2 regions of the Bacteroides cellulosilyticus genome follow, and region 1 is predicted to be linked to the other one. Evidence: riboswitches for the same ligand, from Rfam matches in the RefSeq annotation. Region 1 holds a riboswitch; the other holds the start of a gene.
The links. A riboswitch is a leader RNA that binds a small molecule or an ion and turns the genes downstream of it on or off. The one in region 1 is predicted to bind cobalamin.

Region 1 (5,256 bases):
ATTGTTCCGGGCAACTCTCACTTTGATACCACAAAGGGACATATCGAGGGCCGGAAGGCCATTGCTTTGGATTGCACCATCGATGAAGCGAAGAATACTCAGTTGGAAATACCTTTTAAAGGCAATGTCGATCCTGTGAAATTGGAAAAAGCATTGCAGGAGCATGCTGACCGTATACCGTTTATCATCGTTACCATTACGAACAACACGGCCGGCGGACAGCCCGTATCCATGCAGAACCTTCGTGAAGTCCGTGCTCTTGCGGATAAGTATAATAAACCTGTATTGTTTGACTCCGCACGTTTTGCGGAAAACGCTTACTTCATCAAAATGCGTGAAGATGGCTATAGCGGTAAAACGATAAAGGAAATTACGAAAGAGATGTTCGACCTGGCAGATGGTATGACTATGAGTGCCAAGAAGGATGGTATCGTCAATATGGGAGGCTTCATTGCTACACGAAAAAAAGATTGGTACGAAGGTGCCAAAGGCTTTTGCGTGCAATATGAAGGGTATCTTACTTACGGTGGTATGAATGGTCGTGACATGAATGCACTTGCCACAGGACTGGATGAGAATACGGAATTTGATAATCTGGAAACCCGCATCCGTCAGGTAGAATATCTGGCAAAGAAGTTGGATGAATACGGTATTCCTTATCAGCGTCCAGCAGGCGGACATGCCATTTTTGTGGATGCAACGAAGGTACTGACGCATGTACCGAAGAAGGAATTCCCGGCACAGACTCTAACGGTTGAGCTATATCTTGAAGCCGGTATCAGAGGATGTGAAATCGGTTATATTCTGGCAGACCGTGATCCGGTTACCCGTGAGAACCGTTTTACCGGACTGGATTTATTGCGCCTGGCTATTCCCCGCCGCGTATATACGGATAATCACATGAATGTAATAGCAGTAGCGTTGAAGAATGTTTTCGACCGTCGTGAAAGTATTACTAATGGAGTCCGTATTACTTGGGAGGCTCCCCTGATGCGTCATTTCACTGTTCAATTGGAACGTACATAACTACTTTCTTTTTCATAATACAAATGAGGTTACCCGAATTCATATGTTGAAGGGGTAACCTCATTTCTTTTATTTATCTTCTTTCTCGTTATTCATTCTGTAACTTAATGCTCCTGACGGGCATTTCTTGATTTGAGCGATCAATTCTTCCGTCGTTGCATTTTCAGCCGTTATCCACGGTTTTTCTTTCGGATGATACACATTCGGAAGGGTCTTGGTACAAATGCCTGCATGTTGGCACAGGCCGGGTTGCCAGATGATGGTCACTTCCCCGTTCGTATATTCTTTCTTTATATTCATAACTATTTATTATTGAATGTGAATACCTTTCATTACAATTCTTTTCCATTCGGGATGTTTGTGAATGTATCCCGCTACAAACGGGCAGAGAGGTACTAATCTAAGTCCTTGTTTTTCTATATCTTTTAATGCTTTTTCTACTAACTGGCTGCCGATGCCTTTACCACCCAGTTGAGTGGGTACTTCGGTGTGTGTCAGGTAAATCTCCCCATTCGTTGATTTTATATACTCAATCTTTGGAGTATATTTATCGACATGGAACTCATATTGGTGACGTTCTTCATTGTCGATCAGTTCATAATCTGCTTCCATAACTCTTCGTATTAATTGTTTACTGTATGTATAACACGCGGATGATGAAATTTGTTTTGGGAAAGTTACAGAATAAAATGTCCGGGCGAAATCCCTTCGACCGGACACCATTCAAATAAACTTGGCAGAGTTTATTGTTCCTTACTTTCTTTGAAGCAGAGTGGATGAATGAAATGATGGGACGATTTGCCCGTTTCATTTAGACTCAACGCTTTTTCCTCGAAAGCAGTGATAAAAACAGTGCATGGCAGGTCTTCTGACTTGTTTCTGTTGCCAGGCGCCTTCCCGGAAGCGGACTTCCAGTGGCTATTGGTAGTTTGCCTGCAACCTATCATGAAACTTACAGCAGCGGGACTGTTCAGGATTTGCACCTGATTCCCTTTTAATTACCGTCTCCGAACAAAGACAGTAAACCAATGCATCGCAAAGATAAGGAAAAAAGTGATTAGTGGTTAGTGATAAGTGATTATTTTTTTATGCAATCACAAACCGCTAATCACTAATCACTTACCACTAACCGCTTCTTACTTTTCCTTTGCCAGCGTGAATACGAATTCCAATCCGCCACCCTGGTTGTTCTTGGCCGAAATGGTACCTCCATGGATGATTACCGAGTTCTTTACGATAGCCAATCCCAATCCCGTACCGCCCAGTTTGCGTGAGCGTCCTTTATCTACCCGGTAGAAGCGTTCGAATAAGCGGTTCAGATGTTCGGGAGAGACACCTACGCCGGTATCGGCAAAACTGAAATAGTAGAAATTCTCGTCCTCGCGGAAACAGCTGATGTTGATGCGTATATCCGTGCCTGCATAAGCAATGGCATTGTCCATCAGGTTGCGGAAAATGGAGTATAGCAGGGAGTAGTTTCCCCGTAGTTGTATCTTCGGTTTTAGGGAGTTGACTACGGTGATATGCTTTTCTTCCAGTTCCAGGGATACCTCGTTTACGATATTGCCTACCAACAGGCTGATGTCTACTTTCTCCATGTCGATCATGTTGGCGGCTTCGTCCATACGCGTTAATACGGAGATGTCGCGTAGCAGTCGGCTTAGCCGATTGCTTTGAGCATAGCATCGCTCCAGGAATGTCTGCATCTTCTCCCGGGAGATGTTTTCATTGTTGACGATGGTTTCCAAATAGCCCTGTATACTGCTGACCGGGGTCTTCAGTTCATGTGCAATGTTCTGTGTCAACTGGCGTTTCAGGCGTATCTGCTCTTCTTCCTGGGTGACGTCGTTGATGGATATCTCGAAGCTTAAGTCCTGGAATATAATACATTCTACAATAAACATACGTCCATTCTTATTGATGCTGATAGACATACGCTTTTCTTCCTTGCCCGGACGCTTGGGAGTCTTGTTGATGAAATCCGTGATTTTCTGGAACTCACTGATGGAGAATATTTCCTCTGTTGTTTGCAGGTTGGAGTCCGAAATCAGGTTGCTATACTGTGTAAACAGGTTGTTGACCAGGATTTCTTTCTTGTCCTTATTGAATACGCCCAATCCTTCATGCGAGGTTTGTAAGTGGGTGATCAATTTCTCCCGCTCAATGTATAGTGCCTCTTTGGTTTCCCGCAGTCGCTTGTATATTTGGATGATATGTTGTGAAATCTCTCCCAGTTCGTTGTGTGGGAAGGCGGATTGCATATCTGTTTCCACAGGCTCATTCTTATCGGCACGTTTGGCAAACTCGCGTAGCTGATTGATGGCTGTCCCCAGTTTAGAGGTGAATTTGTAGAAGATGAAAATTAATAGTAATGATACGATGAGGGTAAACCAGATGTAGTGCTGGTCTGCTGCAAGGTGTCTTACAAGGTTCAGGTCGTAGGGGAGGGCGGAACGTATGATGTAGCCTTCATAGAGTGTGGCAGAATAGAAGTAGGGCACTCCCGTTGTTTCGGAGGTACGGCGTACATCATATCCTTTTCCTTCTGCCAGTGCTTTTTGTACTTCCGGGCGGTTGATATGATTGCCTAATTTCTGATATTCGTAGCTGTCATATAATACGTCACCCTGTACATTAACTACTGTAATACGTAAATCCTGTTTAATGTATTTTTGCAGGTATCGTTCCAGAGTCGTGTTCCATAAGCTGTCCGGAATGCGGGCAAGCTCCTGGTGCAATCGTTCATTATAGTCCTGTAGCTGTATATCCAGCAGATCTATCTTATATTCTTTTTCACGTTGGTATTGATACGCCAGGAAGCATCCGGCAAATACCAGAAACAGTGAAATGACCGAAAGAAATAACTTCCGGCTGAACGACAGGAAATGTGTGGTATTATTCAGCTTCGAAGCAGTATCCATATCCTAAGCGAGTTACGATGCATTTACCATAAATACCTATTTTCTTACGCAAACGGGTGATATTCACATCGATGGTGCGGTCCAACACATAGACCTCGTCGCTCCATATCCGTGCCAGTATATCTTCGCGGGAGAATACGCGTCCCTTGCTCTGGAGGAGTAAAAGTAATATCTCAAATTCTTTTTTGGTGAGAGGGGCTTCCTCCCCGTCGATACTAACTTTCTTTTTCACAATATCAATGACTAACGTCTTGTAGCTGATTTGCTCCGGTGCCCGTTCCGGTTCTCCTTGCTGGGTGCGGCGCAATACAGCTTTGACGCGTGCGATGACTTCACGCAGAGAGAAAGGTTTGGAGATGTAATCATCAGCTCCCAGATTGAAGCCGGTTACCGTATCATTTTCCGTATCCTTGGCGGTGATGAATATAATGGGTACCTGAGCGGTCTTCTTATCTTTTTTTAGTAAGCTGGCCATTTTGAAACCGGATATTTCTCCCATCATCACGTCCAGTAGCAACAAGCTGTAGCTACCGATATCCATTTTCAACGCCTCTTCGGCGGAGTGGGCCGTGTCCACTTCATACCCTTCATTTTCAAGGTTGAATTTCAGGATCTCGCAAAGGTCCTCTTCATCGTCTACAACTAAAATACGATAATCGTTCATTGCTTTTTCTAATTAATATGAGGTATTCAAAACAAATTCTCCTACCACAAAGTTATACTTTATTTCTTTTCAGCGACAAAGGTGCGGTGTTTTTGTTACGGGAAAGTGAAACACGTGTTACAATTCGGTTACATTTTAGTGTGTGCTGAAGGTAATCCGGTCCGTACTAAGTCCGTATCAAGTCCGTACTAAGTCCGTATTAACTCCATATCAAGTCCGTACCAGGTCCGTATTAACTCCGTATTGGGTTCGTATCAGATCCAAGCGTATAGGTACGGAGATGGTACGGACCTGATACGGACTTGACACGGACTTGGTAAGGCTTTGACACGGTTTTGGTAAGGTGAAGAACTGTAAACTATTACTTTTACATCCTAGTTTTTCAGTTTTTATACTTACCTTTGTCTTAATATAAATAACATTGGTATGAAAGAGTTGACTAATATAAATTTTCGGCGATATAAATGGCGTTTGCCCGCTCTGATAGCTTTATTGGTGGTTGTTGTGGCAGGTTCCTTTTGGCTGAATACGGCTCCGTTCCGTTCCGGGTTTGAGATAGCGGATGAGTTGGGAGGCAACATCTTTCCTTCCAGTATTCTTTCTGTAGCGACGACGGATGCGCAAGTCATTGTTCCGGCTGATTCC
Region 2 (5,256 bases), 810 kb from region 1:
ATCAAGGGCTATGACCCGGAGTTTAACCTCTATAAGCTGAAACTTCCCAACGAGGAAGTGAAATATGGCTTGCTGAACTACATGGCTCCGTATTATACTCCGGTGATGGAGCGTGATGTTCCTTTTTATGTGGGCAAATTTGTGAAAGAGCTTCGCGCAGGCGATGTGGATGCTTTCATGAACCGTATGCGCGCTTTCTTCGGAAACATCTCATACGAACTGAGCGATGACACGGAACGGCATTATCAGAACGTATTTTATATTGTTTTCACCCTGTTGGGGCAATATACGGATGCAGAAGTGCGCAGTTGTCGTGGCCGGGCGGACATGGTGGTTAAAACTTCCGATTATATATACGTCTTCGAGTTCAAGCTAAACGGCACTGCCGAAGAAGCGCTGAAGCAGATTGATGAAAAAGATTATCTTATTCCATATACCACAGACCACCGCAAGTTGGTGAAAGTAGGGGTTGACTTCAACAAGGATACCCGCAACATAGGTCGCTGGCTCGTTCAGTAGACTTTTTCTTTTTCTTTTATTACCTGCCGGGAAGAACATCCGCAGGAAGATAAGCTCTCAATATCTCAATAACCAAAAGATATTGGGAGCTTGCTGCGTTTATATGCTTCAGGATACTGCAAGAGGATGGAAGCACGGTGCTGAAAGTCTTCTCGGTGGTGTGGAGAATGGCCGATAAGGAATATTCAAAAATACATGGTCTGTTCAGGTGAAACAGACCATGTATTTGGGTGGAATAGATGATCTGTTTGGAGTAAACAGACCATCTGTTTCACTTCTGTTTTTACACATATTTATCTATAAAAATAAGATTGACCACATGAAATTAATGACTAAACGAGATTTGGAACAACGTCTTGAACTTACGAAGCTACGCTACGAACGTCAAGAAATAAGATTATATGTCTTACTGCAAAGCATGCAAAATAATCGTGACAATATAAAACAGATAGAGTATGCCCTGCTGGTGATGGAGCGTGTCAGTACGCAACGCCGGCGCCACCGGATCATCCCTAATGCAGAGATACTGGATTTCATCACTTATGCCTCCTGCGTTTACGACCGTTTGCAGTCTCACCTGCACAAGCATCTGAATTATTCTTATTTCTGTAGCGTCATCTGCTGCCGCTATTTATTTGAAAGTCGGCGCCACATTCCCGGCCGGCGCTTCCTGAATTACAACAGTGTGTTGTCTTACTTCAAACGGGAGCGCGGGAGGTGATGGCAGAAAATAGATAAGGGAACTCCGAAAAAAGCCCGGAATGACAGAAGAATATATCTATATATTCTTCTTTTAATTTCTTGTATTTATTTATTAGTGTATCATTGATAGTACGGTTCGCTGTTCATGCGGAGAGATATATCACTTGCTATCAACGCGTTAAGTAGTACGCGGAGTTGTTCAAAAAAAGTTCGCTTCCGAAGGGCGCTTTTTAGGCAGCATTTACGTAGTATTGCAGTATTTACGCGGTGTTTACGCAATATTTAAGCGGCATTTATATCAAATGTTAGCCGAATAGCACCAATACTAGCCGGATGAAGCATTGTGCAGAACAAATGCGGTTTTATTGTAGTACTTTTGTGGCTATAAACAAAAGAAGTTATGAATGTATCGTATTTATTATCCCAATATGAATTAGCTCCGCCAACGAATAATTATTATCAATGCTTACAATTTATTAAGTATATCGCTTGTATCTTTTTCCTTTCCCAATTGTTAATCTTATAAATTAGAGTAAAATAGAACAATAAAAGAAGAAATTATGAAAAAGATTATCGCATTAATGATGTTAGTTTTCATAGGTGCATCCACAGCCATGTATGCACAGGAAAGTAAAAGTGAAAACCGCCGTGCAGAGCGTAAAGCACAGCGTGACGCAGAAAAAGCCAGGGAAAAAAGAGAAGAAGCACGGGCATATGCCGATGCTGTACAAGCTATCAACAACAGAAAATTCGTACTGGAAGCTGACCGTATTACGTTTAAAAGAGGACGAAGTGCTTTCGTTACATCAAATACCAACTTTGTTCTTTTAAACGGTGAAAAAGCATCCGTTCAGGTTGCTTTCAACGGCCCCTATGCAGGTCCTAACGGCATTGGCGGTATAACCGTAGACGGAAGAGTGGGTGAAGTTAAAACAGCCACAGATAAAAAGGGAAATGTAACTTGCAGTTTCAGTGTGATGGGTGTCGGAATTTCCGCACAAGTTTCCATCAGATTAACCCACGATACCAACAATGCATCCGTTACAATCAACCCGAATTTCAACTCAAACAGATTGTCACTGGATGGCAAAGTAATACCATTATCCGAATCGAGCGTATATAAAGGACGGTCGTTCTAATTACTGCTTCCCTAAATTGTACAATATATAGAGATATATCCGTGAATAAATATCATGTTCTTTTTCACGGATATATCCTTTATTTATAAATTGTGGCATCTTCACACAGAGATGTACCATTGCGACAATCATAAAACTCAAAAGTTTCTCTCATGTCCAAAAGTACTGCATCTGTCCATTCTACTCTCCGCTCCATTGACTTAACTTATTTCTCATTTCTTCAGTAGTTATCACTTCTCCCCGTTTCATCTGCTCCAATGCATTATCAACCTTTTCCTTTAACTCTGGAGAGAAGTAAAGAATATCATCCGGACAACGTCTATCCAATAAAGTCTCAATTTCTTCTAATAGGCGCTCATCGTTTACCGCCAATAGGCGTTGAAACAATAGTTGTTTACGTTCCGCTGTTTTCATGAAGCATTGTTTTTATTATACTACAAAGATAGTCTTTTTAATTTATTACGGATATAAACGACAAGACAGAATTCATATACTAAGCACTTTTATCTCCCCTACTCCCCCCTCTTTCTATGCCACAGGGAACATTTTCAAGGATGCTTTTTGTTCAGACAGACTTTTTTCATATCTTTGCAGCGGTTTTTGGTTCCATACCTCCCTGTCGCTATGGGGAGGATGGTGAAAAGGGAATCAGGTGTAAATCCTGAACAGACCCGCTGCTGTAAAATCCGTTTCAAATCTTGAATATACCCAATTAGCCACTGTCCGTAAACCGGATGGGAAGGCATTCAAAGATGGATAAGTCAGAAGACCTGCCAAAAATGATATAGTTTTAATGCTTTCGGGAAATAAAGCAGAAAAAACATTTAGTCTGGCAGTTCTTTATCCTCCATAAAGAATTCTCTCTCTTCATGTATATCCTCCCGAAAGTAAGTCATAAATACTTTAAAAAGACTGAAATGAAAGTTTTTTCATGTGTATTATTTATGCTGACTTGTCTTTCGCAGATAAGCATAATGGCACAAAACAAAATTACTCTATCGGGAAAGGTGACAGACCAGCATGGCGCTCCTTTATCTTTGGTGACGATTGCCGTAGAAAACACCTCATCCGGAACCTATACGGATGACAACGGCCGGTATTCCCTACAAGTCATACCCGGAAAACATACTCTTGTCGTATCTTTAGTAGGTTATCAAACTGTAAAGACACCCCTTAATATCCAGCAAAACAAAACACTCAATTTTACATTGGAAGAAAGCTCTGTTGTCCTGAATTCCGTTGAAGTATACGGAAAGACCCAGACACAGAAAGTGAAAGAAGGGGCTTTCTCTGTCAATGCTCTTGACATAAAACCCATCGTCAATTCACTAAACAACCTCAATGACCTGGTGAACCGGACAACGGGTATCAAGGTCAGAGAAGAAGGAGGTGTCGGTTCGGATTTCGATTTATCCATTAACGGTTTGTCAGGAAATTCCGTCCGCTACTTCCTGGATGGAATGCCACTGGACACCAAAGGAAGTGGCGTTTCGCTCGCTAACCTGCCGGTAAATATCATAGACCGGATTGAGATATATAAAGGTGTAGTTCCTGCAAGCCTGGGAACGGATGCATTGGGTGGTGCTATCAATATTATCACAAAAGAGGAAAAGAAGAACTATCTGGATGTCTCTTACAGCATCGGTTCATTTCATACACACAAGGCAGATCTGAACGCACAAATAGTGGAGCCCAAAACAGGACTGATTATCAAGCCTACCGTCGGAGTGAACTATTCGAAGAATGACTATAGGATGAAGGACGTGCAAATGCGGGATGAAAGTGGCGACAATTTCATTTATGGTAATCCTAAACGTTTCCACGATGACTACTTCTCTTTACTGGCACAAGTAGAAGCCGGGGTTGTCAACAAATCCTGGACAGACGCATTTTTTATTTCCGCTTCTTATTCCAAGACAGACAAGGAGTTGCAAACCGGCTCCGTTCAAGGCAAAGTCTATGGTATGGCAGAAAAGAACTCGGATGCCTGGAATATCTCGGCACGTTACCGGAAACGTGACTTCGTTTTAAAGAATATGCAGTTGAACGCCTCCCTTTCTCACACCTGGGACCATTCAATAACCGTGGATACTGCCTACCGGCAATATTACTGGGATGGCGGCTATATAGTGAGCCCGCGCAATGAAATTACGGGCAAAGGACCGTCCATGCGCCACTATAAACGTCCGTTGACCATTGCCCGCGCTAATCTGGACTATCAGTTGAACGAACACCACAACTTTAATCTGAACTACCATCTGAGCCGCACCGGCAACGACCGCTATGATGATTTGGATGACACTTTCGAGGCTTCCAAAGACATTGTGACCAAGCATATCCTGGGTTTTTCATACAACCAGTCACTTCTGAATGGAAAGATGGAAAATGTGTTTTTTATAAAAGATTACATCAACCACCCGAATATCCGACAAACTGACCAGGGCAGCGTGACGGGCTCTAATGAGGTGCGGGGAAGCACCACCAAGAACTATTTGGGTTATGGTGCCGGGCTTCGGTACACTATCGCAGAATTTCTCGCCGTAAAAGTATCCTACGAACATAGCGTGAGACTTCCCATTGCACGCGAACTGTTGGGCAACGGGGTCACCATCAATGCCAACGTGGCACTGGAACCGGAGAAAAGCAACAACTTCAATGCAGCACTGTTCGGCACGTGGCATCCTGCCGCCGGACATACACTTTACTATGAAGCAAACGGATTCTTCCGCAAGGTGGACAATTACATTCAGGCTAAGGTTGCGGAGAAAGAAGGCAGCATGCAATATACCAATGTTCCGGCAGTCCACATAAAAGGCGTGGAAGGAGAAGTGCGCTACGACTGGCAAGGTAAACTGCAACTTGCCACCAACGTCAGTTATCAGGATGCCCGTGACCA

Region 2: it holds a riboswitch for cobalamin, as region 1 does, so the genes downstream of both, K6V21_RS20295 (TonB-dependent receptor) here and K6V21_RS23715 (GNAT family N-acetyltransferase) in region 1, are expected to answer to the same signal.

Annotation. Positions count from the first base shown of each region.
Region 1 covers NZ_CP081903.1:6,151,095-6,156,350, reverse strand. The annotation lists gene K6V21_RS23725 (tryptophanase) at 1-1,026, shown strand, start outside; gene K6V21_RS23720 ((4Fe-4S)-binding protein) at 1,096-1,326, opposite strand; gene K6V21_RS23715 (GNAT family N-acetyltransferase) at 1,336-1,638, opposite strand; cobalamin riboswitch at 1,867-2,071, opposite strand; gene K6V21_RS23710 (sensor histidine kinase) at 2,163-3,947, opposite strand; gene K6V21_RS23705 (response regulator transcription factor) at 3,922-4,611, opposite strand; gene K6V21_RS23700 (hypothetical protein) at 5,038-5,256, shown strand, end outside.
Region 2 covers NZ_CP081903.1:5,341,596-5,346,851, forward strand. The annotation lists gene K6V21_RS20275 (ATP-binding protein) at 1-519, shown strand, start outside; gene K6V21_RS20280 (hypothetical protein) at 839-1,240, shown strand; gene K6V21_RS20285 (DUF4251 domain-containing protein) at 1,782-2,360, shown strand; gene K6V21_RS20290 (hypothetical protein) at 2,541-2,774, opposite strand; cobalamin riboswitch at 2,945-3,153, shown strand; gene K6V21_RS20295 (TonB-dependent receptor) at 3,278-5,256, shown strand, end outside.